DNA from 3 places in the Pseudoalteromonas sp. TAP-3C genome. Region 1 is predicted to be linked to each of the others. Evidence: predicted binding sites of a transcription regulator. Region 1 holds the regulator's gene; each other region holds the start of a gene.
The links. The regulator sigma-54, encoded in region 1, starts transcription at its own class of promoters, with help from an activator protein. The targets are predictions, from matches to a motif close to GTTGGCACGNNNNTNGNNT.
Positions count from the first base shown of each region.

Region 2: AC6H44_RS09075 (ferritin-like domain-containing protein) is a predicted target of sigma-54. The motif match lies at 8,615-8,633, and genes of this name have one in related genera.
Region 3: dps (DNA starvation/stationary phase protection protein Dps) is a predicted target of sigma-54. The motif match lies at 4,605-4,623, and genes of this name have one in related genera.

Region 1 is NZ_CM187618.1:283,965-295,003, forward strand. Features, by position in the region: gene mgtE (magnesium transporter) at 1-1,137, opposite strand, end outside; gene AC6H44_RS01300 (HPr family phosphocarrier protein) at 1,274-1,546, opposite strand; gene rapZ (RNase adapter RapZ) at 1,571-2,413, opposite strand; gene ptsN (PTS IIA-like nitrogen regulatory protein PtsN) at 2,432-2,884, opposite strand; gene hpf (ribosome hibernation promoting factor) at 2,889-3,176, opposite strand; gene AC6H44_RS01320 (RNA polymerase factor sigma-54) at 3,202-4,698, opposite strand; gene lptB (LPS export ABC transporter ATP-binding protein) at 4,767-5,492, opposite strand; gene lptA (lipopolysaccharide transport periplasmic protein LptA) at 5,489-6,028, opposite strand; gene lptC (LPS export ABC transporter periplasmic protein LptC) at 6,018-6,572, opposite strand; gene kdsC (3-deoxy-manno-octulosonate-8-phosphatase KdsC) at 6,569-7,120, opposite strand; gene AC6H44_RS01345 (KpsF/GutQ family sugar-phosphate isomerase) at 7,121-8,092, opposite strand; gene AC6H44_RS01350 (calcium/sodium antiporter) at 8,096-9,064, opposite strand; gene AC6H44_RS01355 (ATP-binding cassette domain-containing protein) at 9,330-10,145, shown strand; gene mlaE (lipid asymmetry maintenance ABC transporter permease subunit MlaE) at 10,145-10,924, shown strand; gene mlaD (outer membrane lipid asymmetry maintenance protein MlaD) at 10,939-11,039, shown strand, end outside.
Region 2 is NZ_CM187618.1:1,932,438-1,943,476, reverse strand. Features, by position in the region: gene mfd (transcription-repair coupling factor) at 1-375, opposite strand, end outside; gene AC6H44_RS09105 (carbon-nitrogen hydrolase) at 439-1,332, opposite strand; gene AC6H44_RS09100 (agmatine deiminase family protein) at 1,329-2,384, opposite strand; gene AC6H44_RS09095 (PilZ domain-containing protein) at 2,499-3,107, opposite strand; gene AC6H44_RS09090 (RNA polymerase sigma factor) at 3,387-3,938, shown strand; gene AC6H44_RS09085 (FecR family protein) at 3,940-5,016, shown strand; gene AC6H44_RS09080 (TonB-dependent receptor plug domain-containing protein) at 5,026-8,058, shown strand; gene AC6H44_RS09075 (ferritin-like domain-containing protein) at 8,132-8,575, opposite strand; gene AC6H44_RS09070 (LysR family transcriptional regulator) at 8,748-9,686, opposite strand; gene aceK (bifunctional isocitrate dehydrogenase kinase/phosphatase) at 9,703-11,039, opposite strand, start outside.
Region 3 is NZ_CM187618.1:493,815-504,853, reverse strand. Features, by position in the region: partial or broken gene AC6H44_RS02335 (MFS transporter) at 1-1,335, opposite strand, end outside; gene AC6H44_RS02330 (DUF2189 domain-containing protein) at 1,558-2,337, shown strand; gene AC6H44_RS02325 (CBS domain-containing protein) at 2,496-2,915, shown strand; gene AC6H44_RS02320 (DUF2237 family protein) at 3,056-3,418, shown strand; gene corA (magnesium/cobalt transporter CorA) at 3,448-4,404, opposite strand; gene dps (DNA starvation/stationary phase protection protein Dps) at 4,708-5,232, shown strand; gene AC6H44_RS02305 (SulP family inorganic anion transporter) at 5,436-7,172, shown strand; gene AC6H44_RS02300 (VC0807 family protein) at 7,279-7,989, opposite strand; gene AC6H44_RS02295 (MFS transporter) at 8,264-9,604, shown strand; gene AC6H44_RS02290 (L-lactate permease) at 9,768-11,039, opposite strand, start outside.

The DNA.
Region 1 (11,039 bases):
ACTTGCGATAAGCAAAGACCATAACACGCCATTTAATGCGCCAATGGCGAGCTCTTTGAGCATTAAAAAACGTTGGTTAGTTTGATTAATATGGCCCACAGCCATACCACGTATCACTAGTGTCAGAGATTGACTACCCGCTACCCCGCCCATAGATGGCACAATACCATTGAGCACCGCAAGTATCGGTAAAATAGCCAGTGTGCCTTCAAAAAAGCTAGCTACAAAGGCTGCTGCTAATGCGGTAAGTAAGTTAACTCCTAGCCATACAGAGCGTTTTTTTGAACTTTTTAACACCGGTGCAAAGGTATCTTCTTCATCATCTAAACCGACTAAACCAAGTAGGCTATGCTCTGCATCTTCACGAATAACATCGACGATATCATCAATGGTAATACGCCCTAGTAAAAGTGCATTGTCATCAACAACCGGTGCCGATATCCAGTTATGGCGCTCAAACAATTGTGCTACTTCGCTTTCGTCCATTGAAATGGGAATAGACTCACAGTCTTCATCCATTAAATCCTGAACAATTTTTTCAGGAGGATTAGTTAATAAAGTGCTCAGCGATAGGGCGCCTAAAAAGCAGTTATGTTTATCAACAACGTATAAGTCATCCGTGCCCTCTGGTAGCTCACCGCGTAAGCGAATATAACGCAGTACAACATCCAGAGTTACATCTGGGCGAATAGTAACGGTATCGGTATTCATCAATGCGCCAGCAGAGCGCTCTTGATACGATAAAGCCTGCGTTGCGCGTTCTCTATCTTGAATATCCATAGCGCTAACAACATTTTTGTAAACATTGTCAGGCAAGCTGCGCAGTACTTCCCCTAAATCATCATGGCCCATGTCTTCTGTTGCTGCGGCAATGTGTTCAGGTGCCATTTGCGCAATAATACCCAAACGTACATCTTCAGAAAGCTCTTCAAGCACATCACCTTGTACATCAGGATCGACTAATTGCCAGAGCATGCGTCTAATTTTATGCGGAGATGATTCTAAAAGAAGGGCGGTATCACAAGGTGCCGTTTTTGCTAACATGCGCCTAACTTGAACAAATTGACCACTATTGAGTGACTTAGTCACCTGCTTTAGCTGTTGTAGTGGAATATCTTGTTCTAAAGCTTCAGGCATTGGCGTCCTTAATTAAATGTTATTACACAATGATGGGCATAAGTAATATGCAATTTTTTACTTATTTTACTTTATATTACTAAATTACCTCAACCAGTATTAACGCTTGCTTAGGGTTATTTAACAATGAGTCGTTTTATTCTTGCTCATTAAATTTTTGGTTTATCAGTTCACCTATTGCATTAAGTGCAGGCTCTGCATCAGGGCCTTCACACACCACCTTCACTTCTTTTCCTTGGCTGCTTTCGAGCAACATAAGTGCAAGTACACTGTCACCAGCGGCTTGTTTATCATCTTGAAATAAGGTGATAGTGGCATCAAACTGCACAGAAAGTTGAGCGAGAACAGTTGCAGCTCTAGCATGTAAGCCTAGTTTGTTTTTTATTAAAAATGTATTTTCTAAGTGCATTACTTATTCTCGTTTGAGTGAATTTTATTCTTGTTCTCGGTGGCGAATTTTTACGTTAGGGTGGCTCGTAGCGAAGCTCTCACCGATAGTTTGCGCTAAATAAACAGAGCGATGTTGACCCCCAGTACAGCCTATAGCAATCGTTAAATAGCTGCGATTATTTCGCTCCAAATGAGGCAGCCAAGTTTGCACAAAGGTTTGAATTTGCCAAGTAAACTTTTGCACTATGCTGTGACTGGCTAGGTAGTCTTTTACTGGTTGATCAAGCCCTGTAAGCGGTTTAAGTTCGGGTTCCCAATGTGGGTTTGGTAAAAAACGAGCATCAAATACGTAGTCTGCTTCTTTGGGGATGCCATGTTTAAAGCCAAATGATTCAAAAGTAATAATGAGTTGTTTATCTTTTTTTCCGAGTATTTTTTCACGAATCGATTCAGCAAGCTGATGCACACTTAAATCTGTGGTATCAATGATGTAGTTGGCGTGATTGAGTAATACATCGAGCAATTGTTTTTCTTTTTTTATAGCTAAATCAAGTGGCAATGAATCGATAGATAGAGGATGAAGACGCCTTGTTTCTGAAAACCGTTTTATTAATGTTTTATCGTCACTGTCTAAATAAAAGACCGTGGGTTTAGTGAAACCAGGTAAATATTCAATAATTTCATTAAATTGCTGCTGCTCTTTAGGGAGATTACGCACATCTACACTCACAGCAATTTTATTGTAGCTGTCTGAAACACTACGCACTAATGCTGGCAATAAGTTTAAAGGAATATTGTCTACGCAATAATAACCTAAGTCTTCAACCACGCGCAGCGCAACAGATTTACCAGAACCTGAGCGACCGCTTATAATTATTAACTCCATTTATCACCTTTATTGTTACTACGATTCACTTACAATTATCTGATACAACTCATTATCGGATTTTGCACTGCGTAACTGCTTGCAAAACGCCTTGTTGCTGAGCTTATCAGCAATAGTCGCTAACGTTTTTAAATGCTGTTGATTATCACCGTCTGGCACAATGAGAGCGACAAAAATATCCACAGGTCGGTTATCTATCGCATCAAAGTTAATGGCCGTTTCGTTTACTAAAACCAAGGCTAGTGGCTCTTGTACTCCACTCATACGCCCATGAGGAATTGCAATGCCTTTACCTATCCCTGTACTGCCTAATTTTTCTCTAGCAGTTAATGCATTAAGAATATCTTGTTGTGTTAGATAGGGCAGTTTATTGTGGGCCAATTCACTGATAAATTCTAAAATTCTTTTTTTACTATTAAAAAGGACCGCAGCTTTACTGCAGTCCTGACAGATAAGTGAGCTTAGTTTCATAGTGTTAGTGTCGAGCAAGTTTCTCTTTGTGTTTAATTACTTGACGATCTAGCTTGTCAATCAGCGAGTCTATAGCGGCATACATATCTTGGTGCTCGGTAGAGGCAAAAATTTCAGCACCACTAACATGAACGGTTGCTTCAGCTTTTTGGTTTAGTTTTTCTACATCGAGAATAACATGCACATTGGTTATGTGGTCAGTGTGCCTTTGTAGCTTAGCAAATTTACTGCTTACATAGTCTCTGAGCGAGTCGGTAATATCTACATGACGACCAGTTAAGTTAAGTTGCATAAACATTTCCTCTTTGTTGTACGCCTTAAATCAAGCTTTTGCGTTGATTCGACGGGGGAATAGCGAGAGATTCGCGATATTTTGCAATGGTTCTCCTCGCTACTTTAATTCCTTGCTCAGCCAATATATCTGCAATCTTACTATCACTCAATGGTTTGGCTGAGTTTTCTGCAGCGATTAACTTTTTAATTAATGCGCGTATTGCTGTAGACGAACATTCTCCGCCATTTTCTGTGCTTACATGGCTTGAGAAAAAATATTTAAGTTCAAAAATACCGCGTGGTGTGTGCATATATTTTTGTGTGGTTACTCGCGATATGGTCGACTCATGCATTTCTACCATTTCAGCAACATCATTAAGTACCATAGGCTTCATTGCCTCAGGACCATGCTCAAAAAAAGCCTGTTGTTGTTGAACAATGCAGTTAGTCACTTTAAGTAGCGTGTCGTTTCTACTTTCTAAGCTTTTTATAAACCATTTTGCTTCTTGTAAGTGCGAGCGAATAAACTGGCTATCACCACTTGATTTAACCGTACGCGACATAGCCGCATATTGGCTGTTTACTCTGATCTTAGGCATGCTATCTGGATTTAACTCAACCACCCAACGCCCTTTAATTTTTTTAACCGATACATCAGGGATAACATACTCAGACTCTTCTCTAACAATAGTGTCTGCCGGTCTCGGGTTGAGCGTATGAATTAGCCTCATGATCTCTTTAAGCTCATCTTCTTTGAGCTTTGTTTTTTTCATTAACGTGCGATAATCACGTGCTGCCAATAGATCAATATGACTGGTTAAAATCATTTTTGTTTCATTTAAAAAAGGCGTGTTTTTGTCAAACTGATTTAGCTGAATACACAAACATTCTTGTAAACTACGCGCAGCAATACCTACAGGGTCAAACAGCTGAATGCGTTTTAACACGGCTTCTATTTCATCCAGTTCAACTTCTTCATCGCTGCTTTCTTGATTAAAGCTCTCTAATATTTCTTCACAGCTAAGGGTTAAAATACCTGAATCGTCTACCGCTTCAACAATGGCAATCGCTATAGCCTCATCGGTTGGGCTAAATGGCGTAAGTTGAAGTTGCCACATTAAATATTCGTGCAGTGTTTCTGTCGAGGAGCCTTGATAAATAGATTCGTCTTCAGGCATAGGCCCAGATGAAGCCGCTGGCGCTGCGCTCATATATTCATCCCATGTCACATCCATTGCCATATCATCGCTAATGGTGTCTTTACTCATGGCTTCGCCGCTATCTTGCTCAAACTCGCTCGGTTTATCGTCAGCTGAAGCACTTAGCGTTAAATCATCGTTATCCGCTTTTTGTTCGTTTTTACCTGCCGTATCTTCGCTATAGTCTTGTTCTTCTACTTCAAGCAAAGGGTTGCTGTCGAGCGTCTCTTGTATTTCTTGCTGGAGATCCAATGTACTGAGCTGCAATAAGCGAATGGCTTGTTGCAATTGTGGGGTCATTGTAAGTTGCTGGCCCATGCGCAGCTGTAATGATTGCCTCATTTATCTCTAACAATCCTTATAAATTAGTATAATTAATCTTAGCAGATGCTTAGTGGAATAACACACTATTACAGCCTGAACTGCTCGCCCAAATAAACATCGCGTACTGTTTTATCGTTTAATACGTACTCGGGTGTGCCAGATGCAATTAACTCCCCATGAGAAACTATGTAGGCCTTTTCACAAACATCAAGTGTTTCACGGACGTTGTGGTCAGTGATTAGTACCCCGATCCCCCTATTTTTAAGATGTTCTATAATTTTTTTGATATCTAGTACAGAAATAGGATCGACCCCAGCAAAGGGTTCGTCTAATAAAATAAATTTAGGGTTTGCAGCTAAAGCGCGGGCAATTTCAACGCGTCGACGCTCACCACCCGATAAAGCCATACCTTGGCTTTCGCGAATATGCTGAATACTAAATTCATCGAGTAAATTATTTAAGCTCTCTTCGCGCTGTTGCTTGTTTAGTTCTTTACGTGTTTCTAAAATAGCCATTAAGTTTTGATAAACTGTCAGCTTTCTAAAAATTGATGACTCTTGTGGTAAATAACCAATCCCTAAACGCGCTCGGCTGTGCATTGGTAATAACGTAATGTCTTTGTCATCAATTGATATTTTACCTTTGTCGCTCGGTACAAGGCCGACAATCATATAAAAAGTGGTGGTTTTACCTGCACCATTAGGGCCTAATAAGCCCACAATACTGCCAGCTTCAACCTCTAACCCTACGTTTTTAACCACTTCACGGCCTTTATAGCTTTTTGCTAATAGCTCTGCTTTTAATATGCTCATGGTTGGCCTTTATCACCTACTTTTTTGCTTTCAAGTGGCACTAAAATAGTATGTACACGGTCTGTTGAATCCTCGTCTTTTTCAGCGCTAATCAACTGCTGCTTTATATCGTAAGTGATGCTTTTTGCCGTTATTTTTTGTCCTGCTTGAGCTATGCTGGCATCGCCTATTAAGGTTAAAAAGCGCTGCGATACATCGTAACGAACTTCATTAGCGCTGGCGCTCATGATGTTGCCATTCGCTTGTTTTTCTTCAAAATAGGCAGGGCTGCCCGTGGCAATTAAAAGTTGTTTGTTTTCGCCTAAGTCATCACGTTTATGTACTTCTAAGCGATCAGCGGTGATACGGCGATTGCCATGTATAATTTCAACATTTTTCTCAAAAATGCCAACGTTTTCTTTTAACTGACCTTCTTGCCTGTCTGCACTAATTGAGATTTGATTAGCGGCAGGCTCTGCAGTCGTGTCGGCTGAATTGCTATGAAAAGCAATCAATAGTGAAGGAACAATTAAAATTTTAAGTAGTTTATTGGTCATAATATAGGGTTCGCGTATGGTTAATAAGTTTAATCACTTCGGTTTTTAAATCGGCCTCAAGGCCTTTCCCCGTGATTTTTAAATTAGGTCCTGTAATAACAACGCTCTGCTGTGACTGCATGGTTAGCAGTTTTATATCTACATTGATGCTGTCGGCAGTGATAGAGTCAATCATGGCGTTATCTATTAAATTCTGAGCTTTTACATTGCCTTCTAAAATCAGCAGTTTATCGTCATAGAGGGTGGCTTCATCGGCATTAATACGCCAAGTTTGCCGCTCGTTGTACAAGGTAAATATAGGTTGCTCAAAAAAAGTAAAACCGAGTTGCTGGTATAACTCCATTTTTATCGCTGTCACTTTATGGCTTATTTTACCTTGATTATTATAAGCCGTTTGTTTTAGTTCAATGGCGGTATAATCGGGCTTGGCAATAACTTGTGTTTGCTCATTTGTAATAATATCGACTTGAATAAAGTAAGGATACCAGAGCCAAACCATACAGCTTATGAATAAAACGCTCAGTATAATGCGCGCTACATTCATGAACTGCTTCCTTGGCTGGTAAGCGGTTTGTTGTTTTCAAGCATAAGTAGGTCTGTTAACTCTCTTACTGCACCAAAACCACCCGGCTGCTGAGTGATATAATGTGATAAACGCTTAATAAGTGGGTGGGCGTCGTTAACGGCCACTGCAAACCCAACTTTTTCCATTACTGGCATATCAGGGCCATCATCACCTATGTAGGCAATTTGCTCATCGCTTAGTGCTAATTTTTGTTTTAGTTGTTGATAAGCTATAAGTTTATCTTCTTGGCCTTGGTATATATGTTGTACAGTTAGGCTACTCATACGTTGCTGAACTATTTGTGAATGGCGACCGGTGATCACCGCCACTTCAAACCCACTAGTAATAAGCGCTTTAATGCCAAAGCCATCTTTAGTGTTAAATGCTTTAAGCTCTTCCCCTTGGTTGCCAAGGTAAATACGGCCATCAGAAAACACACCGTCAATATCACAAATTAACAGCTTTACTTTTTTTGCGCGCTTTTTGGCATCATCACTTAACGGTTGATAAAGATCCGCAAACTGCATTTACAGCACTCCCGCTTTTAGTAAATCTTGCATATTTAGTGCGCCAATGGGGTGGTTTTGTTCATTTATGACGATTAAGCCATTTATACGCTTTTGTTCCATAATATTTAATGCCTCAGCGGCTAACATATCTTGTGTAGCTGTTGTGCATGATTTAGTCATGACAACATTAATTTCAGTGCTGTGAATATCGACACGTTGCTCTAAAATACGACGCAAGTCGCCATCAGTAAATAGGCCTGCGAGTTGTTTTTTGTTGTCAACAATAGCTGTCATGCCAAGCCCTTTAGCTGACATTTCTATTAAGGCGTCTTTAATTGTTTGTGTTTCATTTATAATGGGCGTGTGAACACCACTGTGCATTACATCTTTTAAGGTTAACAGTAAGCGCTTACCCAAGCTACCACCGGGGTGTGATAGGGCAAAATCATCAGCGGTAAAGCCGCGCGCTTCTAATAATGCCACGGCCATTGCATCACCCATAGCAAGTGTTGCTGTGGTGCTGGCTGTGGGAGCTAAACCTAATGAGCAGGCTTCTTGCTCAACTTTAATACAGACATGCACGTTTGCCAATGTTGCCATGGTTGAGGACTTATTACCCGTCATTGCAATCATTTTAGCGCCAATGCGTTTTAATACCGGAATAATATTAAGCACTTCGCTGGTTTCACCAGAGTTAGAAATAAGTATCACCACATCGTTTTTAGTGATCATACCTAAATCGCCATGACTGGCTTCACCAGGGTGTACAAAAAACGCGGGGCTACCCGTACTAGCAAGCGTGGCTGCTATTTTATTACCAATATGGCCAGATTTGCCCATACCAATCACAATAATCCTACCTGAGCAGTCATACATTAATTGGCAGGCTTGGTTAAAACTGTCATCAACGTATTGTGCAATATCGTTGAGTGCTTGACGTTCAATATCAAGAACGCGCAGCCCTTGTTGAATAAAGTTTAGCGTTGCCATGAATTACCCTACTTGACTAAAAATATAACCTTGGTAAACCACAAATGCGACCAACAGCATACCACCTTCTAGTCTGTTGATACGTTGCTGGCCTCTAAATTTTAACGACATAATAATGAGTGCCAATGTTGCACCTATCATAATAATAACATCGCGGCTGGCAACAGAGGCGTCAATTACTGATGGGTTAATTAAGCCTGCCAGCGGTAATACCGCTAAAATATTAAAAATATTTGAACCAACAATATTACCCAGCGCTAAGTCATCTTCATTTTTAAGTACACTAGCAATAGAGGCGGCAAGTTCAGGTAAACTAGTGCCTATGGCAATAATGGTTAAACCAATTACTAAGTCACTTAAACCAAAATGTTTAGCAATATCGACCGCTGAGCCAATTAAAAAATGTGAGCTAATTGGCAATAAAATCATACCGAATATTAACCAACAAACTGCTTTTTTAGTAGGTACGTTGTTAGGTACTTCGTCGCATGCTTCATTAACAAACGGGTCGTCTTGGTTTTTAGCTCTTAGCGATACGAAAATAAGCCCGCTAATAAAAACCACAAAGCCAAATAATAAGGCTGCCCCTTCAAAAAATGAAAAGTAGTTATCTGAAAAAATATACCATGTAGCAATAGACACCAATAGTACTAGCGGGATCTCACGTTTTAAGGTACCAGAAGACACCGATAAGGGTCTCAAAAGGGCGGTAATACCTAAAACGAGCAAGATATTAGTGATGTTAGAACCAACCGCATTACCCACGGCAGTATCGGTTTTACCGGCAAGTGCAGCTGACGCTGATACCATCATTTCAGGAGCAGATGAGCCCATAGCTACCACAGTTAAACCTACAATTAGGGTGGGTACGCCAAAGTTTTTAGCCAGCGCTGCTGCGCCATAAACAAACCTGTCTGCACTGTATACGAGAGCCGCAAAACCAAGAATTAAAATGACGAACGAGGTAACCATTGTGATAAGCCAGTTGTTGTAAATTTAGATGGCGAAGATAGTAACAAAAGCCATGATAAAAGTATAAGTAAAAGAGTAAGCTGTAATACATAATGCGGTTACTAAAAAAATAATTAGTCGTATTGGTTTGGTTGTTTAAGCGGGTGTTAAGGCTGTTTGAATCAAGCTTATAGCCGTTTTAACAATAGTATTACAAAATCTTACGAATTGTTTTTTCCATCTTGGTTAAAAAACCCTTAAAATAGACAAATGAGAAAATATTGTAATGGAGAGCGGCTTGTCGCAATCAATAGTAGAAGTCAAGGATGTTACCTTTTCAAGAAGCGGTAGAATCATATATAAAAATATGAGTTTTAACGTACCTGAAGGTAAAATTACTGCCATTATGGGGCCAAGTGGAATTGGCAAAACCACCATGCTGCGCTTAATTGGTGGCCAGCTTAAACCTGACTCCGGTGATATTTTATTTAAAAACGACAGTATTGTTGCTATGTCGCGTAAAGAGCTTTACGCAGCGCGCACACGTATGAGTATGTTGTTTCAAAGCGGTGCTTTATTTACTGATATGTCGGTGTACGACAACATCGCATTTCCTATTCGCGAACACACAAAGCTTAGCGAAGATTTAATTCGTTTGGTGGTGTTAATGAAGCTGCAGGCTGTGGGGTTGCGTGGCGCTAAAGATTTAATGCCTTCAGAGTTATCCGGTGGTATGGCACGACGAGCTGCCTTGGCTCGCTCTATTGCCCTTGACCCTGAGCTTATTATGTATGATGAGCCTTTTGCGGGACAAGACCCTATTTCAATGGGCGTGTTGGTTAAGCTAATCAAATCATTGAATGAGGTGCTCGGTTTATCTTCTTTAATCGTCACGCATGATGTAAACGAAGTGATGAGCATTGCTGACCACGTTATTATTATTGCCGATCAAGGTGTGATTGGCAGCGGCACCCCAGATGAGATGCGAGAGCATAAATCGCCTCTTGTTCAGCAGTTTTTAAAAGGGTTATCAGATGGTCCAGTGCCATTTCATTATCCAGCACAAGCTTATGCAGATGAACTGTTAGGAGAGCAGCAGTAATGTTGGATTTACTACAAAAAATAGGTCATAAAACGCTGGGGCGGTTTGCTGCACTCGGGCGCTCAACCCAAATGCTTGTTAGTGCATTATGGCATGTACCCAATTTTAAAAAAGGCACCCCCTTATTGGTGCGCCAATTGTATATGGTGGGGTCACAATCGTTATTAATTATTGTGGTCTCTGGGTTATTTATCGGCATGGTATTGGCATTGCAAGGGTATACCGTATTAGTTGATTATGGCGCAGAAGATAGCCTTGGCCCTTTAGTGGCACTGAGTTTGTTGCGTGAGCTAGGGCCTGTGGTCACTGCACTTTTATTTGCCGGTAGAGCGGGCAGTGCATTAACTGCTGAAATTGGTTTAATGAAAGCCACCGAGCAGCTATCATCACTTGAAATGATGGCCATCGATCCCCTTAGGCGAATTATAGCCCCTCGGTTTTGGGCGGGGTTGATTAGCATGCCATTGCTGGCGTTAATATTTTCGGCGGTGGCTATCATTGGTGCTCATTTGGTGGGCGTTGATTGGCTAGGGGTCGATACCGGAAGCTTTTGGTCTATTATGCAATCGCAGGTGTCGTTTGAAAAAGATGTACTAAACGGTTTAATTAAAAGTATCGTGTTTGCCATTGTTGTGACTTGGATTGCGCTTTATAAAGGGTATGACTGTATTCCCACATCAGAGGGGATCAGCAAGGCAACAACAGAAACAGTGGTGCACTCATCACTAGCGGTATTGGGTTTTGACTTTATTTTGACAGCGGTAATGTTTACCAGCTAATAGGGTATTAAATAATGAATTCACGGAAATTAGAAATTTTAGTTGGTTTTTTTGTAGCATTGGGCATTTTAGCGTTTTCAATGCTCGCGCTTAAGGTCGCTAATTCAGGCATTAG
Region 2 (11,039 bases), 1.6 Mb from region 1:
AAATGAGGCCGGGGCGGTGCGTAGCATCAGTGTTGACACCGGTACAATAAGCACGCTTTGTTGCTCTTTTTTTAACGTATTGAGGGTGGCCAAACGCGCTGAAATAATATCTTGGTGGGGAGAGAAGTGATCGTAAGGCAACGTTTCCCAATCCGGAAATATCATCACTGGGTTATCAGGAAGTAAATATTCTAATTCGGTTTCAAGGCGCAGAGCACTTGGTGTATCTGGGGTGACAATTAACACTAGGTTATCTTGTTGTTTCACACCTTGTGCTATGGCAATACTTAAACCACTGCCTAAAAGCTCGCCCCATTGAATTTTATCTTTGTTAGACTTTACCCAAGGCAAGGTTGCCCATTGCTCAAACGCCATTAATTACTCCATTTAATTAAGCTCTTAGCGACTAAGAGCCATACTATTATTTAACGTGGTTATTTAGTCGCGATATATTTTTGTTAAATCTTGATAATGATCAATTCTGCGGTCACGTAAATACGGCCAGATACGTCGTACGTTCTCGCTGCGTTTTTGATCAAGTTTAACTATTAATATTTGTTCATTTTGGTTATCGGCCTCTGCCAGCATTTCACCTTGAGGACCTGCAATAAACGAGTTGCCCCAAAATTGAATGCCGTCGCTTTGACCACTCGTATCGTTTTCATGGCCCACTCGGTTACAACTAATCACCGGAACGCCATTGGCTACAGCATGAGCTCGTTGGCTAATAACCCACGCATCTTTTTGACGAGTTTGTTCGTCTTTATCATCGCGCGGATCCCAGCCAATCGCGGTGGGATAAATTAATAGCTCGGCACCTGCCATTGCCATTAAACGCGCAGCCTCAGGAAACCATTGATCCCAACACACGAGTACGCCCAGCTTACCCACTGAGGTTTGAATAGGCTCAAAGCCTAAGTCACCTGGCGTAAAGTAAAACTTTTCATAAAACCCAGGGTCATCCGGTATATGCATTTTACGGTATTTACCCGCAATGCTGCCGTCTTTTTCGAGCACCACGGCGGTATTGTGGTAAAGGCCCGTAGCACGCTTTTCAAATAATGAGGCGACAATAACGATTCCCAATTCTTTAGCCAGCTCGCCAAGTGTGTTACTGCTTGGCCCTGGTATCGTTTCGGCTAAATCAAATACGTCGACATCTTCGGTTTGGCAAAAATATAAACTTCGGTGTAGTTCTTGTAGCACAACAAGTTGCGCACCTTTACTTGCGGCATCGCGAATACCAGCAATTGATTTTTCGATATTATCTTCAGCGTTGTTACTGTTGCTTTGCTGTACTAAGGCAACTGATAAATGTGCAGGGCATGTCATAGTGCTGCTCCAGCTAAAAATCCACGGGGTAATTGCATTGTAATGCAGTGAAGACTGCCAAATTGTTCAATAATAGGTAAACAATTTATGCCAATAATCGTGTGCTCTGGGTAGGCTTTTTGAACCTGTGCTAACGCACCTTGGTCACTCGCATCGTCATAAGTAGGCACCAATACTGTATTATTTATAATTAAGTAATTTGCATAGGTGGCGGGTAGACGCGTATTTTCATCATCGTATACGGCGTTTGGCCACGGTAACTCAATCAGGTTATATGGGGTGTTATCAGCGGTTTTAAAGCGTTGTAGTTGCTTTTGCATGGCATTAAGCGCGCTAAAGTGCTCATCATTTTTGTCATCACATTGCACATACACAAGGGTATTATTTGGTGCAAAGCGCACCAGCGTATCAATATGGCTATCGGTATCATCACCTGCTAAATAACCATGCTCAACCCATAAAAAGTCAGTGGCGCCTAAATGTGTTTTTAGTTGTGCTTCAATTTCTGCTTGGGTTAAATCAGGGTTGCGATTGTTATTGAGTAAACACTCGCTAGTAGTGAGCAATACGCCGTGTTCATTTATTTCAATACCGCCACCTTCTAGCACCATATCAAGCGCTTGATAATGGTTTTTAGTATTGCTTAGTTGTTCAACTAATGTGTGGTTTATTTGATTATCAAGGGCGCTTGCAAACTTATTACCCCAGCCATTAAAGGTGAAGTCGAAGACTTTTAATTGTTCAGGCGCATCTAAGGCGCGGCACGTTAGTGGGCCATGATCGCGTGCCCAGGTATCGTTAGTAGGAGTAACTACAAAATGAACACGGTTATGTTCAATACCTGCATTTTTGAGTAATGCGCTAATGTGGGCTTTTAATGCGTCATCATGAGCAACAATAACCAGCGCTTGTTGCGCACTAATCTGCTTGGCAAGTTCAATGTATACAGGCTCAACACGGGTTAAGTTATCAGCCCAATCGGTATTTTTGTGCGGCCATGTGAGCATAACAGCGTCTTGCTCGGCCCATTCAGGTAAAAGTCTAAAGTTCATGGATTTTTAATACAAATAAAGATGAGGCTAGTTTAGCAGCTCAATTACTGCTAAGTCACTTTTAAATAAGCGTTTGGATTGCATTTTTAGGCAATTTAAATCGCTAAATACACACTAATGTTTGTCGTGTGTGCTCTGTTTGGCTTTTTCAAGTTGCTGACGCTTTTTTAGTTGGCGTGTTTGCGCATGTAAGCTGGCTCTTACAACCAGCTCTTGGTCGCTGTCTCTTATCGACACAAATAATAAAGTATATTGATAATGCTCATTTTTTTGTTTTTCTATAGCCACCACTTCGCTATAACAATACACCGCAGACGCTTCATGCTGCAAAAATAATTTAGTACGAAATGTTTGCCCAAGTGTATAAAGCTGATCACTAGTAAACTTAATTCCACCGCCACCGTAGCTGTCACAGTAAATAGAGTCATCTTCAGCCTGTTCAGTTGCTAAAATATGGCTCATGATTAAATCTATTTTGCGCGATTGGGCTTGTAAAAAAGTAGTTAGTTCTTGGGCAATATCACCTAGGTTGCGCAAAGAGCCTAAGGCGCTTTGATCTAGACTGCTAACTTCGTTCGCAAGTTTAAACAAGGGCGGAATATCTGCGTCTAGTTCAGCTAAGCTTGTTGGTACTGCTGTATCATCGACAGCAAACAGGTTGACGCGATTACTTTCATCAATTTGAAAGTAAAGCTCAAAATCTGCTAATTTTTGATTATTCATAGGTAACTCCTCTAGCCGTCAATAGTAGCGCCGCCATTGGTAAATTACTACACAACAAGCCAATAAAAATAAGCATCTTGAAGTGGTTTGGGTATAAAAAGCGCCAGTTCAGATCACATTGTGCAACTTTTTAACCAGACATAGTAATTAAAAAACTTTAAAAGTTAATACATTTACATTGCACTGTTTATGTTAGCAACTAATAATTAACAAAATCTCTTGTAATTAACCCTAAAACTCGTAATCTTACGGTAATAATAATAACAAGGGACTACTCACGTGGCTCAAGGACTTAAACTTGCCAGTACATTTTCTGATATGTCTACTCAGTTAAGGCGTTTTGTATCTAAAATTGTGTTGCCTGACGATGTTGATGATATTGTTCAAGAAACTTTTGTTAAAAGTTATGAAGCAGAGTTAAAGCAAGATATTCAATACACTCGTAGCTACATGTTAAAAACAGCTAAACACCTTGCGCTTAACCATGTAGCTAAATGGGATAATAAATTTAGTACCCCTTTGAACCACGAAACTGAGCTCCCAAAATTGCTTAAATCAATGCAATTAGAGGATGAATACTCCTCAAAAGAACGTTTTTTATTATTTTGTCGAGCCACTGAGCAATTAAGCCCAACGGTTAGAAAGTGCTTTATATTAAAAAAAGTCTATGGGATGAGCCAAAAAGAGATCGCACAGCAAATGCAGTTAAGTCAAAGTACGGTCGAAAAGCATATCGCAAAAGGCTTGTTAAACACTATGATCTATATGCGCGAGCAGGCGCAAGATGAGAGCGAACACTGCCCAAAAAAAGCAACCCTAGGAGGGCAGTAAAATGGATAACGTGCATCAATTTACTTCAAAAGAAGTAATTTTAGAAAAAGCATCCCAGTGGATAAGTGCTATTGATCGTGGTTTAAGCGACAAAGAGCAAGCGCAATTTAAACTCTGGATGTTACAAAGCACCGCTCATCAAAATGCGCTGTATGAATTAGCTCAGCTATGGGATGATCTGAGTGTGCTTAACGAACTCAGCGTATTATTCCCTGATAAACAGCCCACACTCACTAAAAAAAAGCCTATGTATCTATTTGGTATTGCAGCAAGCGTTGTTGCGGCATTGATGATGTGCAGCTATTTACTACTAAACATACAGAGCAATTTCAAGCAAAATTTAGCTAAAGTCAATTATACAAAAATTTATAAAACAAAAGTGGGCGAGCAGGCAACCTATGTTTTACCGGATGGCACAATAGTACAACTCAATACCAATAGTTCATTGGAAGTGGCTTACAGCCAAGGACGCAGACAACTACTACTGAATCGTGGCGAGGGGCGTTTTAACGTTGCTAAAGATGCATCGCGTCCATTTAGTGTGATGGCAGGGAATAAAAGTTTTACTGCTTTGGGTACGGTGTTTAATGTACAGCGCAATACCTCCTCAGATCTGGAACTGGTGGTCACTGAGGGCAAAGTGTTGATCACCGATCCCAGCGTTGCTGTTAACGCTGATGATTTTAAAGCGTATCAGCAAGCTGACAACAGCAACCATGAAATTCGTCAAATTAATGCCAATATCGTGCTCTCAGGTGAAAAAGCCATTATCGAAAAAAGCGTGACTAAGCCGATTACGCAATTATCGGTTGATGATGTACAGCGTGATTTAGCCTGGCAAAATGGCATGTTGATATTTAATGGCGAACATCTGGTTGATGCTTTAAACGAGGTGAGCCGTTATACCGCCACGCGGTTTGAACTCTCATCTGATGAGTTAGCTCAGATTAAAGTTGCCGGTGTTTTTAAAGCGGGTGATGTGGCAGGGCTGTTAGAGAGCTTACAAAATAACTTTTCGATTGAACATGAACGCTTAGGCGAACATGTCGTTAGCCTAAAATATCAAAAAAAGTCATAGGAAATGGTAATAAAAATCACAAAAATGTTAATTTTTGCTACAGCATTTACTGCATTGTGTAACTTAAAAATTAAAAAAATGATAAAAAACGATAGAGGATTTTTGTTTGCTAACTGTTTATATACGTTGCGCAGTAACCATATGTGTCATTTAGTGCAGTTTTACTTAGTTGCATCGCTGTTTTTTAGTATCAGCGTGCAGGCAAGTCAAACTGAGGGGCAAATGATGCAATTTGATATAAAAGCGCAACGAGCAGACAAAGCCTTAATAGAATTTGCCAAGCAAACTGAACAAACAGTGGTTTTTTCGTACGAACTTGCCAAGCAATATCAGGCAAATTCGTTATATGGATTTTATTCTCAACTTGATGCTTTAAACGCATTATTAGCGGAGACACAGCTCGATGCGGTTATTGATAAAAATGGTTTACTGAGTATTCAACTCAAACAAATCAATAGGAAAGATAACAACATGATGAAGCTTTCAGGAGTGAGTGCTGCTGTATTACCCGCTATGCTTGCGGTTAATTCACCAGCAATAAATGCCGCTGAACAAAGCGCAGAACAAAACATTGAAAAAATTGCAATTGTAGGTAGCCGTGTTGCAGGGCGCTCAGTGGAAGACTTACCTGTTCCGGTAGATATTTTAAGCGCAGAAGCACTCGAAAATACCGGTCAAACGGAAGTTGGCCGCATGTTGCAGGCTATTGCACCGTCTTTTAACTTTTCAAGTTCATCCATCAGTGATGGCACTGATGCCCTCAGGCCTGCAACATTACGTGGCCTTGGGCCTGATCAAACATTGGTATTGATCAATGGTAAACGTCGTCACCAAGCCAGTATTATTCACATTAATACCTCGGTAGGGCGTGGTACAGCGGGCACTGACATGAACGCTATTCCTGCCTCAGCAATTAAACGTATTGAAGTACTGCGCGATGGTGCTGCCGCGCAATATGGCTCTGATGCAATTGCCGGTGTTATAAATATCGTACTTAAAGATGGCAGTGAAGGTGGTAAAGCCGCAGTTAACTACGGTGAGTACTCAGAGGGTGACGGCGAGACTGTTAATATAGATTTTAATAAAGGTTTTGCTTTAGGTGATAACGGCTATTTAAATACCACCATTAATTACCGCGATCGCGCGCCAACTAACCGTGCTGGGCTTCATGGTTCATGTCAATTTTACGGCTGTACGGAACTCAGTGACGGCACATTACTGGCAGGCGATCCGCGTGAATTAACCGCGCCACGCGATACATTTAGAATTGGGGATGCCGACTCGCAACAGTTTGGTTTAACAGTTAACACCGGCTACGAGTTAGGCGCGGGCGAGTTATACGGTTTTATTACCTATTCGACTCGTGATAACGAATCAGCGGCGTTTTTCCGTCATAATGCTAATGCAGGCGGTAACCCAGTACTACAAGATGGTGATGCGACTATTCCAACTGGCTTTTTACCAAAAATTAACACCACGATTGACGATATTTCATATAACTTTGGTTACAAAACTGACTTTGATAACGACGCTAGTTTAGATTTATCATACACCTATGGTGAAAATAGCATTGATTACACCACTAGCGATACGATTAACGCCTCTTACGCGAACTTCTTACGTTACGACCAAGGTTTAACTGCGGCAGATATTCGCGCTACGATTCCGCGTCAAGGTTACGCTTATGGCATGGAGCTATCACTGCAAACTATTAATCTTGATTTTACTCAAAATTTTGATGACTACTCATTAGCAATGGGGGCAGAAATACGCACCGATGAGTACCGAATTTTAGAGGGCAGTGAATACGCCTATCGCGACTACGATACCAACAACGGGGTTAATATTTATGATGGGCTAAGCGGTGGCATTGGCAGCGAAAACGCATCTGGTGGCACACAAGGCTTTGGTGGGTCATCACCGGCATCATCAGTTGATGAGTCGCGTGATGTCATTTCGTTTTATTTAGACGCTGAAGCCTATATCATTGATGATGTAATTATTTCTGGGGCATTACGTTACGATAATTACAAAGGATTTGGCGATACAGTTAACTTTAAACTAGCCGGTAATTGGTCAGTAACCGACGATATTTCATTACGTGGTGCACTAAGCTCAGGCTTTAGAGCGCCTTCAATGCAACAGTTGTACTTTAACAATATTAGCACCCAGTTTGTTGTAGACCCTAATGGCAATTTAGTCGCTGAAGAAGTGGGCACATTTAGAAACGATTCAAAACTTGCACAAAGTTTAGGTATTCCAAAACTAACAGAAGAAAAATCGCAAAACCGCAGTTTAGGTATTGTTTATAACGTAAGTAATAATATTAATGTCACCCTTGATTACTACTCAATCGATATTGATGACCGAATTGTAATTAGTAATCGCTTAGGCAAAGGTTTATCAAACGCCCTTGATGCCGCATTATTGAGCTCAGGGGCAGGTGCAGGGCAGTTTTTCTTAAATGGGGCTGACACCGAAACACAAGGTATCGACTTTGTAGCTACATGGAATACAGAAGGTCTAGGCGGCACGCTTGATTTTACATTAGCGGCTAACTTTACTAAAACCGATGTGGTGTCGTTATTTACACCAGCAGGCTCTGGCCTTGAAACCGTACCGGTTGACGATGTATTTTCTGATCAAGAAATTTCTATTATTGAACAGTGGCAACCCGAAGATCGGATCAACGTAAGTGCGCTTTATCGCCGTGATGATTGGACAGTTAATTTATCACTTAACCGTTTTGGTGAATACAGCGTTGAAGATGGCGGTCGCCAAACTTACGGCGCTGAAATTTTAACGGATATTAAAGTTAACTACTTTGTAACTGACGATTTATCAGTAAATATTGGCGCGAATAACTTATTTGATGTTTACCCAGATGAAAATACCATAGGTAATTCACGTTCAGGTACTATTGTAGATGCGCAAGGCAATACCATAGTTAGCAGCGATGGCGTATTTAAATATTCACGTCGTTCAGCGCCATTTGGTTTTAACGGTGCATACTATTACCTAGGCGCAGAATACCGCTTTTAATTCGCCTTTCTAATTAACTCCTATTGTTATTTAACAATCAAAGGGCCGTAAGGCCCTTTTATCGTTTTGAAACTTAATGTTTTTGCATTTTACTCATTTCAGCATGACAGCTTTGCATGGTTAGTAATACTTTTGATAATGCGGCTTCACAATCATGAGATTGCGGCTTTTTTAGGGCTATTTTAATTTCTTCTAGGGTTCTATCTTCTACTTGTTGCAACTCTTTAATATAGGTTTGATCGTTATTACTGGTAAACTTACTGATCAAAGCGGTAAATGCTCGACGTGCTTCAACAACAAACGATGAGCCATCTTCACGCGCACCTTGCTGATTAATTGCATAGGGTTGTAAGCTCTCAACACTGACTTTACGGGCGTCAATCATCCGCTGAAATAGGGCAACGATGGCTGGGTCTTGTACATTTTCTTGTGCTTTACTGTAAAAATCGATACCGCTATTCATTACTTGGATAATATCGGAAATATGATTAATCTCTTGTCCTTGATGGATGCTCATAATAATGACCTTAATTAGTTTAAAAACGCACTAGTATTAAAGCAAGTGGCATTCCAAGTTAGATTTTATACTTAATCGTTTGTATTTTATTGCTTTTTAAATAAAAAGAGGGGCTAGAGGCTTGCTAACCAGCTGCCAGCAAGCAAATTTTACATAAAGGCCTGTAAAAAGTTTATTTAAGCTCGTCTGCTACCTCAGCTACTTTTTGGCGTAACCAAATATGGCTAGCATCTCTATGTAACAAAGGGCTCCAAATCATATCAAGCTCAAATGGGGGGATAGGAAAGGGTGGCTCAAGTATTTTAAGCCCCGGATCGTCCATATAAATATTGGCTGCTTTTGAGGGGAGGGTGGCAATTAGATTTTTTTCTTTCGCTAAATGAATCGCTACATGGTAGTTACGGGTAAAAACAGCAATATTGCGGTGTTTTCCAAAGTGCGCCAACGCTTCATCTACCCAACCCAGTTTTTGCACATCTTTAGGGTCCATGCCAACCCCTACGCCAAAGCCTGTTTTGCTTACCCAAATATGGCGTGCTTTTAAATAACTGTCTAAGCTAAAGTTTTCAATAATAGGGTTGTCGGTTTTTACTAAGCAGCAAAAGCTATCTTTCCAAATCCGCTTATGATGAAACGATTGTGGTAAGTTTTCAAAGCGATTGATTGCCATGTCAACCTTGCCATTTTCAACATCATGAAAGGTCACGTCGCTGGGGGTTAAAATATCTAACGTGGTATCGGGGGCTTCTTCGTGTAATTTGCCTAAAAGACGAGGTGCCATAGTACTGGCAGCATAGTCACTGGCCATAATTCTAAACACCCGTTTACTTTGTTTTGCTTCAAATTCGCGATTTGGTGCCAAGGTTTCTTCAAGGGTCATTAAAATACCGCGAATAACAGGCTGTAATTCAATGGCGCGCTCAGTTGGGACCATACCATCACTGGTGCGCACTAAAATAGGGTCGTTAAAAAGGTTGCGAAGGCGTTTAAGCCCATTACTCATTGCTGGCTGAGTAATACTAAGTTGGTTCGCTGCACGGGTTACATTGCATTCGCGCAGTAATGTATCAAGGTAAACCAGTAAATTTAGATCTATTTTACTTATATTCATTGTGTGTCCTTAACGTTTACCAATCATGGATAAAACGTTGTGCTGTCGGATAGGGATAAATATGACTCACCTGTCCATTTTTTATATTTTGTTGTGCTTGTTTCCAAAAGTTCACATCAAGAAGCTCAGGGTGTGTGCTAATCAAAAATTGTTTATACATTGGATTTGGCATTACAAAAGTGCATAACTGCTCCGGAAATACATCTTGCGGTGCAACCGAGTAACTTTGTTCGCAGGTTAAATAATCGTCATAATTTTTAGCTTTAGGTAGCGCCCTAAAGTTCATGTCTGTTAAATATTGTACTTCGTCATAGTCATAAAAAATAATACGTTTGTGCTTACTTACACCAAAGTTTTTTAACAGCATGTCGCCAGGGAAAATATTCACCGCAATCATTTCTTTAAGCGCTTGACCATACTCTTCTATGGCATCGGCAGCACTTTTTTCATCGGCATTGTCTAAAAACAAATTAAGTGGGGTCATTCGCCGTTCAATATACAAATGTTTTATGATTAACCAATCCCCCTCAATCACCATTGATGAGCCTATGGTTTTATGTAATTGCGTTAATAAGTTACTATCAAAGCGTGCCAAAGGAAATACGACGTTTGAATACTCTATGGTGTCGGCCATTCGCCCAACACGATCATGGCTTTTAACTAATTGATAGCGCTTTAATACCGTATCACGACCAAATGGCTTACTTTCCCCAAATTTGTCTTTAATGACTTTAAATACATACCCAAATGAGGGCAAAGTGAACACCATCATCACCATGCCTGGTGTACCCGGTGCAATGGTAAACTCGTCATTAGAATGGGTTAAATGGTTTAAAAATTCACGGTAAAATTCGGTTTTACCTTGTTTGTGAAAACCAATGGCGTTGTATAATTCCGCTAAGGTTTTATTGGGCATAAGTTGGTTTAAAAACCGTACTAATGCTGAAGGAGCGTGAGTTTCTACCATAAAATAGGCGCGAGCAAAGCCAAAAATAACCCGCATTTGCGATGACTTGGTCAAAAGGGCATCAAGGTATAATCCTTTGTCTTCATGATGTAGCACAGCAATAATAAAAGGCTGAACGCCACTTTGTGATACTACGCGCCCTACAATATAAGCGGCTTTATTACGGTAAAACGGGGTATGTAATATATCAAAGCGCATTTGCCAGTGCTGGTGGTGTGTATCAGGTGCTTGCTTGTAAAATGCTTTGACCAATAAGCGAATATCACGCTCAAGGTTGACAAAATCTGCTTTAAAATCAAAGTGATTAATGATTTTCTTAATGGTTGGTTTTAAACCATCGACTACCGGGAAGTAGCTTCGATATTCTGCTTCTACCGGTACTGAAG
Region 3 (11,039 bases), 210 kb from region 1:
AAAATATAAATAATAAAACGTAAAAAGAACTCAGGCACTTTAGTGTATATATAAACTGATATTAATAAATTAAGCCCTGCTAATAGCAACAATAATTGTGAAATTTGCCAGTGCAACAGCGTTAAAGTAACAATACTTAAGATGGCACTGCCCACCATAAAGAGTGCGTTTAACACATTATTAGCAGCAATAATTCGTGAACGGCTGTCTGGGTGAGTGCGCTGCTGAATGAGTGCATAAAGAGGCACCGTATAAAAGCCAGCCGCTATACCAATTCCAGCCATCCATACAAAATGCCATAGCATATCGCCAGTATTAATCACTTGCTCTAGGGTAAGCTGCAACTCATTAACTTGGCGATAAGATTCGATGTTAGGCTCTTGGCTCAATAAATATAAGAACAGGGTAATTAACAGTGCACCAAATGGCACAATCCCCAACTCAATTCGCGAACGAGATAGCTTTTCACATAACAAAGATCCCAAAGCAATGCTCAAAGAAAACACCACTAATGCTGAGGTAACCACCAGTTCATTACCTCCCATTCCATGTTTTACGTAATTAGGGAGTGAGGTTAAAATGACGGCTCCAATCAGCCAAAACCAGCTGATCCCCAGTACTGATTTACCCACCGACTCGGTTTGTGCGTTAAGCGCATTAAATACACTTTTGGTTGAAGTAACAGGGTTAAGTGATACCTTTAAGTTAGCATCATTGGCAGCACTTTTTGGGATAAAACGGCTGCTCAAATAGCCAATAATCGCCAATAATCGCCAAGCTCACTATCGCTATACTAATATACACAGGACCTGCTGTTTGAGTTATATAATAGGTGCCAAATACGGTGCCTAATAAAATAGCCACAAAGGTACCTGATTCAACTAACCCATTCGCTTTTGTTAGTTCATTTGAGGCCACGTGCTGCGGTAAAATAGAGTATTTAAGTGGCCCAAAAAAGGTGCTTTGCAAGCCCATTAAAAATACCGTGGCTAGCATAAGCCAAACCTGCTCGGTTAAAATCGATACTACACCCACTAGCATAATTGGAATTTCGCACAACTTAACCATTCTTATCAGCTTTGATTTTTCAAGCTTTTCGGCAATTTGCCCCGCCAAACCTGAAAATAAAAAAAACGGCAAAATAAATAATCCTGCAGCCACATTAGAGTAAAAGGCACCATCGGCTACTGTAGCAGCCTGAAAGATTAGAATAAGAAGGATAGATTGCTTGTAAACATTGTCATTGAGTGCTGAGAAAAACTGTGTCACGAACAGAGGCAAAAATCGTTTACTATTCAGCAAAGCTCCTTGATATTGCTGTTTATTTTTCTGCATTAGGATCTCTTAAAAATTAGCTACAGCGGTTAGATTATCATTTTAGGTAAAAAATACGAACCCACTTTTAATAACTTACTGATGCAATCAAAAAGTCAACCTCAACAAAAATGGCTGACAAATGAACAACTCAACTAAATCTTACGTATTGATTGTTTATAGGTTGTAAATAAAGCACCTGTGTTCTAAAACTAAAAGGTGACTAAAAAAAGGAGCATCTTTATGCCAACTACCAACACGATAGAAAAAGACACAAAATTTGCACGCTGCCTAGAGTGCAACAAAGTAAATACATTCGCCGCTTTTCACTGGCTTTCATTAGCATTTAAAGATATGGCGCGTGCGCCCATGCTGAGCTTGATTTATGGCTTAATCTTCACCCTAATCCCTATTGCGATTGTTTACTCTGTTGTACTTACTGACAGCCATCTCGCCATTTTACCTGCCACTGTAGCCTTTGCACTAATAGGCCCCGTATTTGCAGTTGGCTTATACGATGTAGCATGGGAGCTTGAAAAAGGTCACAAACCCACATTAAAGCATTCACTTAAATCAATGTTTCGTAACCCAGTAGGTGAGTGGGGGTTTGCGGTTTTACTATTGGTAATTATGATAATCTGGATGCGACTCGCAGCGATAGTACACGCACTTTACCCAAGCCATGCAAACCCAACATTTGAGGAGCTTTCTGCATTTTTGACTATAGGCAGTATTATTGGCGGTATTTTGTTAGTGAGTGTGTTTGCAATCTCAGCGTTTACTCCACAAATAATGATGGAAAGACGCGTAGATATTATGACTGCGGTTGTATCTTCAATACATGCGGTTAAAGAAAACTTTGCTGCCATGGTTGTGTGGTCTATTTGTATATTTGTACTCGTGGCGCTTGGTTTTGCAGCAGGTGCTGCAGGTTTTATTGTTATTATGCCACTTCTTAGTTACGCCAGTTGGCATGGATACATTGCGGTAATTAAAACTAAAACCCCCCGTGGTTATGAATAAATTTTGCTCTGATTTTTAACCTTCTTCATACCATCATCTTATTGAGATGATGGTATCTATACAAATAAACTGCAAGAAACATTGATCTTAACAAGGTAAGAAGCTTAAAAAGCGCGCTAATATAAGCCTGTATAGTTAAGAATATAAAAGGAAAAAAAATGATTCATAACGTGACAGATTTAATGACACCTAATCCATTTTCATTAAATGTTAAAAGTACTTTGCACGACGCCCATAATTTAATGAAAGATAAAAACGTCCGTCATATTCCTGTCATCGACGACGACGGTGCGTTTGTTGGTATGCTTACACAAAAAATAATGGTCGCAAAAGTTATGGGAATCATGGCAACGTTCGGCGCAAATGCATTACAACGCAAAGAAAAACTAACTAAAGTAGAAGATATTATGGTGAGTGACTTCGTTAGTGTCACCCCTACTCAGCCTTTGTCTGATGTTGTTAAGTTTTTTGTAGAAAACCGTCATGGTTGCATGCCTGTTGTTAGCGAGCAAGGCAAGCTAGTAGGTATTTTAACATCCTCTGACTTTGTACGTTTAGCTGCTGCATTATTATCTTAAACCGTTAGATTTAATGGCTGCGTATTGACTCAACAACACGCAGCTGTTTTAAAACCTTTTTCATATAGCCAAACCACGAACAGCTTGTTAATGTAAGCTCCTAAACCTATAACAGTTATTATTACAAGGTAATATTGCTTATGGCTAATCAATTAAATGTACTCGGAACCGCGCTGCAACTATGCTGTGGTAATGGTGGCTATACTCGTGAAGGGTTTTGCTATGTGCCTGATTCTGATTTTGGTAATCACAGTGTTTGCGCCATTATGACCGATGAGTTTCTACAATTCTCTAAGGCGCAAGGTAACGACCTAATAAACCCTAACCCTTTGTATGATTTTACTAGTTTGAAAGCGGGTGATAAATGGTGTTTATGCGCGGTGCGTTGGTATCATGCTATTGCTGCCAATGTTGCGCCCCCTGTTGTACTTGAGGCAACAAACCAAAAAGCGCTTGAGATTATCCCACTCGATATATTAAAAGCCCATCAATATACCAGTTAGATTATAAATTAAGTTGTAATACGTAAACACTACAACCACCCTTTATGTTTAAAAAATAAATAAGGAGCAAACCCCGATAACAACATAACGCCAATGGCGAATGGGTAACCCCACTGCCATTGCAGCTCTGGCATTATATTAAAATTCATTCCGTAAACACTGGCCACAACAGTGGGCGGTAAAAAAACCACTGAGGCAATAGAAAAAGTTTTGATAATTTGATTTTGTTCAATATTTATAAAACCTTGCGTTGAATCCATTAAAAAATTCACTTTATCAAACAAAAAAGTGCAGTGAGACATTAAAGTATCTATATCAAGTACAATTTCTCGAAGCGATTCGCGCTCTTCATTTTGTACACCTAAACGACGTATTAAAAACGAAATATTGCGCCGCGTATCCATTAAACATAAACGCACCTTGCCATTAGCATCTTCTAGGCGTGCAATACGACTAACGGCTTCTTCTAAATTAGAATCGTCGTCTTCAAGTACATAAGCACTGAGTTTTTCTAACTGATGATGCATATCTTCAAGCATATCAGCATGGTTTTCGACTTTTTGGTCAAATAAGGTAATTAGTAACTGTTTTGGTGTGTCGCACATTACTTGACCTTTGCGTGCTCTTAAGCGCAATAACCGAAAGTCAGCTAGTTCATCATCACGAATAGTCAGTAAACAGTTATTTTGTAATAAACAGGCAACAGTGACTGTGTTAAAACGCCCCTCATTAGGTGACATAAACAATGCATGTACATGCAAACCTTCATTATCAACAAAGCAACGCGATGACGCTTCAATCTCTTGAACATCGCCAGATTCAGGAAACGTTATATTGAGCGTTTTTGCTAAGGTATTTCGCTCATCTTCTGTTGGGGCTATTGTATCAATCCAATGAGCAGTTCGGATTAATATCTCAAGGGGGGTGTCAGGCGAAGCTGATAATTCTTTAATTACCCCTCGTTCGATAGAAAAAAACCTTAGCATGCCCTGCTCCTTTAATAGCAAAATAAATTAAGTATATGTAACAGATGATTAATCAACAATGACTACACTCAATAAGGTTGTTCTGTTTTGCAAAATTTACAAAAATATGCATTTTTTTCATTATTATTAGTGTTGATATAATTTAACTGCCAAAAAAATAAAATTAAAATATTATTTTTCAATAACTTAAAAACACCACAGACGGCATAGCTATTGCTTTAGTAAGTGTAAGCACGTTCGTTATCGCAATTAAACACTCATATGAGTAAAACGAACACTCTTTTAGTAATAGCAGGAGGAATGATGAGTAACAGTAATAATGCAAATAAAGTCGCTGAATTTACCGCCCCAGGTGTAGAAAATGAATCAGCAAATAAAGCAATATCTGTTCTAGAAAATCGCATGGTAGCACTAATTGATTTACAGCTAACCTTAAAGCATATCCACTGGAATGTAGTGGGCCCAAACTTTATTGGTGTACACGAAATGCTTGATCCACAAGTTGAAGCTGTACGCGAAATGACAGACACTCTAGCCGAGCGAATAGCTACGTTAGGCGGCGTGCCAGTAGGAACACCAAAATCGATTGTGGACCGTAGAACGTGGCAAGATTATTCAGTTGGTAAAGCGCTGGTAACTGAGCATTTAGGTGCTTTAGACAAAGTATATAACGGCGTTAACGGTGATCACCGTAAAGCCATAGAGCCTCTTTCTGAGCTTGATCCAGTTTCTGAAGATATGATCATCTCGCAACTTGCTGAACTAGAACAATTTCAATGGTTTGTACGTGCTCATATAGAATCATCTACTGGTCAACTTACTAACTAATTTAGCAATTAAGCTTAAATAATGGCTTAATTTAAACAAAGGCTCGGCATTAACATGCTGGGCTTTTTTCGTATCAACAAAGCAATAATCAATACTTTAATTCAAGATGTTATTATTTTTTACATAAGCAGTAATATTGCTCAGTTAATAGCTATATAATAAATTTACTATCAAAGCGTTACTACTATTAGCAGGAAATTTCAGTGCTGTCGCGTTTATATAATTTTATGCCCGGTTTACAAACGTTGTTTAATTATCAGCGTCAATGGCTTGCTGACGATGTGCGAGCAGCGTTATCAGTAGCATCCGTCGCGTTGCCTGTGGCAATTGCTTATGCCCAGCTTACGGGTGTAAATGCCGCTGTTGGCTTGTATTCTTGCATATTACCTATGATGTTGTATGCGCTATTTGGCACCTCTAAACAACTTATTGTTGGCCCAGACGCCGCAACATGTGCTGTAATTGCTGCAGTTGTAACCCCTTTGGCAGCAGGTGACAGCTTTAAACACTGGCAATTAGTGATCACCATGACCGCAATGACCGGCTTTTGGTGCTTTATAGCCAGTCGCTTTAAGTTAGGTGTATTAGCCGACTTTTTATCAAAACCGATATTAATGGGATTACTAAATGGTGTTGCCATTACTATTATTGTTGGTCAGTTTTCAAAAGTGTTTGGTTTTACGTTTGATGAACGCTACTTACTTGAGCGCTTAAGTAGTATTACCTCCTATTTATCACAAACTCATATCCCAACTTTACTAATGGCTTTATTTACTCTGGGTATTTACTTTGCTATTAAGCGTGTTAAACCAAGTTGGCCAGCTTCTATGCTGGCAATTTCTCTAACGGCACTGTGTGTTTGGCTATTTAACTTAGAACAATTCGAAATAAAAACCATAGGCACAGTAACCGGTGGTTTGCCCATATTTAATTCGCCAGTATTTGATATTGGGGTTATACGCGAGCTGGTAATACCGGCACTTAACCTAGCAATTGTTAGCTTTGTGAGTATGATGCTGACCGCAAGAAGTTTTGCAGCAAAGAATGGTTATGATATTGATGCAGACAAAGAGTTTAGAGCTTTAGGAATTGCTAATTTAGCATCAGCGTTATCACAAGGCTTTGCCGTTAGTGGGGCCGATTCTCGTACTGCAGTAAACGATAACGCTGGCGGTAAAACCCAATTAGTATCAATAATAGCAGCGGTAATAATTGCTATTATTGCTTTATTTTTAACGGCTCCCCTTGAGTATATTCCAAGCGCAGCATTGGGAGTTGTACTTATTATTGCTTCGGTTCACTTACTCGATTTAAAGGCGTTATGGCAATTAAAGTTTAAGGATAAACAAGCATTTTACTTAGCGTTAGTCACTCTGTTTGCAGTGCTATTCATTGGTGTTATTCCAGGGATCACACTTGCTGTATTATTAGGTTTATTTCAGTTTATTCGTACTGTAATGCGTCCATCAGACACTATATTAGGTATTGATGTTAAAGGTGTCGTAAGAAGCATTGACGAGACAGACAAAGCCAAAGCTGTCCAAGGCGTTTTTATATATCGCTTTAACTCCCCCTTAACTTATTTTAATGCCAGTTACTTTAAACGCCGCTTGCTAGAACAATACGCAAAACAAAAAAATGATATTGAATGCGTTATAATTGACGCAGTGCCTTGTTTTACCCATCTTGATTTAAGTGTCATGAGCATGTTGGCAGATTTAGATGTGATCTTTAAAAAACGGGGTATTCGATTAGAGCTTGCTGGAAGAAAACGTCAATTACTCACGTGGTTTAAAGCCGCAGGTATTACATCTGGTAAAGATGGCATTTATGTTCATTCCGATCTTTATATAGCGCTTAAAAAAAACAGCGTTAGTCAACATATTACGCAAGCCACCTTATTTAGGTCGCAAACAGAGCAAGAGCCTAACACCAGCTAATTGGAGGCTTACTCCTTACCACAAAGGTAACTATTGGTGATTTTACTACAAATAAATACTAACAGCTTTGTGGAAAAATAATTATTACCAGCTGTTTTTACTTACTTTATTCTGCATTAACCATATTTTCAAATTTCATACCGGTTAATTTAGTCAGCACTTTAATCACATAAATAAAAATACCAATCAACATTACCATAGAAGGAATCGCAATAACGGGGTAACTCAATAAGGTCATTTCACCAAGCTGTTCGTTAAATTCCACACTGCCCGCGGGGCTGGTTACAATCCATTTAGCCAACATGTAATTCATAGTTGATGAAAAAACAAACGTAAGCGCTAACAAATAATTAGCCTTGGTAATTTTTTGCTTAAAGATTTGCGTGTTACCACGTACATCTAAGGCATCGTAAATAGTATCTAGCTTAAATAAAAGTGAGTTTAATAAAAGTTTTGCCAACAAGGGTTTACCAAAAAATCCCGACATTAACACTGTAAAACCAATAATCGCCGGAATAGCCGCTTCTTTAATGGCTAGCCACTCAACATCCATTTCAAATAAAGCAATTCCACCTGTTAATAAGGTACTTAAAAAGCCTAAAAGTGAAATAAAATTTAACGAGCCCGCTTTAATAAAATCATAAACACCGTAACTGATCGGAAATATAAGCGCCACAATTAATCCGGTTACATTGCCTAAATACTCAGGGCCAGTAAACTTCATCAAAATAACTGAAGGAATAATAATATTAAATACGATTTCGATAAGCGGATTATTTTTTTTACGCTTGTTTATGGATTGATTATTACTGGTCATTTTTAATTCCAAAAAATATTACGACTGACATTAACTTACTCAACTAAACAAAAAAGCACTGAAAATTACCCTGCTGATAATAACTGGAATGTACTCGCTATTCTAGCCTGTACCGCCAAAGTATTAATTTATATAAATCTTTATGCCATGGTATTGCTGATTATTGCATTGAAATCAAATTATTTATAAATACATAAATACTAATTTTAACAACTTGGAAAAACGATCGATTTACTCTAGTATCTAGTGGTCTTATGTAACTATTTATATTTTAATGAAATCATTTCTGTCGCTGTATTTTGCCAATTTATTTTTAATTATTGGTACTGGTTTACTTACTACTTATTTGGCCCTTTATTTGGGTAAACAAGGCACGTCCACCTTTTGGATTGGCTTAATGACCTCATGTTATTACCTCGGCTTATTACTGGGTTCTAAACTTGGCTATCATCTAATAAAATCGGTAGGCCACATTAGAACCTTTGCTGCCAGTACCGCAGCAGTAACAGCCTGTGTTGCTGCACATGGTGTAAGTGACAACGTTTATATTTGGTTAGCTTTAAGGCTGTTTGTTGGCTTAGGTATGATGTGTAATTACATGGTGCTTGAAAGCTGGCTCAATGAGCAATCGGCGCCTGAATCGCGAGGCCGAGTATTCTCGTTTTATATGATCACGTCTTATTTAGGCATGATTTTAGGGCAATTAGCACTCGCTCAATTTCCAGAGTTGGGTTATGCGCCACTGTTTTTAGTGTGCATGGCGTTGGCCATTGGCATTATTCCCATTTCGATCACCCGAAGAATTCACCCAAAACCTTTAAAGCCTATAAAAGTGAGTTTACTCGGTTATGCTAAAAAAGTGCCGCAATCACTCACCGCAGTTCACTTTGCGGGCATTATTAATGGCAGCTTTTATGGTCTGGCGCCAACCTTTGCTAAATTATCGGGCTTTGATGCCGCTGAAATTGCTATTTTTATGTCACTTACTATTTTAGCGGGGTTATTGGCACAATGGCCTATGGGAATGCTTTCAGACCGCATTCGTCGCAGCGTGTTAATACGCACTAATGCCGTTGCTATTGGCTTGATAAGTTTAGCATTTTTCATACTCCCTATGTCGCAGCAGCTATCGTATATATTAACCTTTATATTTGGGTTGTTTGCCTTTACCTTGTATCCGCTTTGTTCAGCATTAGCCAATTCGCGGGTTGAAGACGAGGAGCGCGTAGGCGTGTCATCAGCATTACTTGTCGCTTTTGGTGCAGGTGCCGCTCTAGGTTCAACCGCGAATGCACAGGTTATGACCTACTTTGGACACCAAGCGTTATATGCGTCTATTTCGCTATTAACCATAACCATGTATTTATTGCTTACATTTATTAACTCTAAACAAAAAGTAGAGCAACCAGAGCCCAGCGATTATGTGGTGGGCACTTCCGATGTAACCAACTCGCCACTGGCTGCCACCATGGACCCGCGTATTGAAGAAACCACCGCACAAGATCAAATGCTGGTGGTAGATGAAGATGATTACGAAGAAGTAAATGATGAGTCTTTTGAACACCCCCAAGGGGAGCTGTTTAAAGACCTTCAAGAAGATGACGTGAAAAACTAATTTTCACTGCTTTTAAAAAATATAAGCTAAACATCAATTAAACGGGAGTAAACATACTCCCCTTAATTGTTTTATATTTTAAGCACACGCGTAAAGTAAATAGCCAGTTACCCTACAGCTACCGAAAAGCATTATTAACATGACGCGAGCAGGTTTATAGGCATTAAAAAAACACATAACTAAATATGCCAATAATTGCACCATAGATCAGCATTGGCAGCACTGTTTTTTTGATCACCACGCCTTCTTGGTTATTTAAACCAACAATACTCGCCACCGCGATAATATTACTTATACAGACCATATTACCCATTGCTGCACCAACGGACTGTAGTGCAAGTATTAATGTAGTCGGTAAACCAACCTGCTGCGCTATGCTGTATTGAATACCAGCAAAAGTTAGGTTAGAGACCGTTGCGGAGCCGGAAAAAAATGTTCCTAAGGCACCGAGAAAAGCCGCAAACAAGGTCCAATTCTCGCCACTCAGTTGCGCAAACGATTGCGCCATATAAAAAATTGGCGCGTTGTGTTCACCTAACATCATAAAATTAACCATGATCAATGCCCCCAGTAGCGCAACACAAGGTAAAACGATTCGTTGCGCTGTTTCATGGCACATTTGTTTAACTTGTTTAGCGCTCATTTTTAATAACGGTAAACACACCATCACCACGAGTACAAACGGAATAACGGCAGGTACATACAGCGTTTTATACGACCAGCTAACCCCAGTGGCAAAAATATCTTGCAGTGAGATTATTAAGGCTGCACTAAGTTGAAATTGTGCAAAACTCAAATCAGCCGTCAACCAGGCACTGTCGTTATTTAACCAGTCTTTGATGCCTAATTGTTGAATTCGCGTAAGCAATAAAACAATCATCAGTAACAATAATGGCGATAACGCAATAAGCAGTGTTTTGCGCGAAATGTTCACGCTGCGCGTTATCTGTTTGTCTGCGGCGCTTAAACCAATATTAAATTTAGCAAACACAACGCTCAGCACTAAGCCGATAGCGCCACCAAGCAAAGAAGGAAATTCGTAATTCCACTGCGCTATCCACCAATAAGGTAACACGCAGGAAAAAACACTTAAGTAAATATAGATCCCATTGCGACGGATCACCTCTGCAGGTAACACAAACCGCAAGGCAATGGGCACAATGATCATTGCCGCAATAACATGGCATAATGCAGTCCATTGCGATATAGCCAGTATTTGCTCCGGTACTAAATTTAAACTCGAAAAACCAAACCATGTAGGTGTACCCACAGCACCAAACGAGACCGGTACAGAGTTTAATATTAAAGTAAATACCACAACTTTAAGCGGCGCAAAACCCAGACCCACTAATAAAGGAGCTGCAATAGCCGCTGGCGTGCCAAATCCAGAGGCACCTTCAATCATAAAAGCAAACGCCCAACCGATGATCATTAG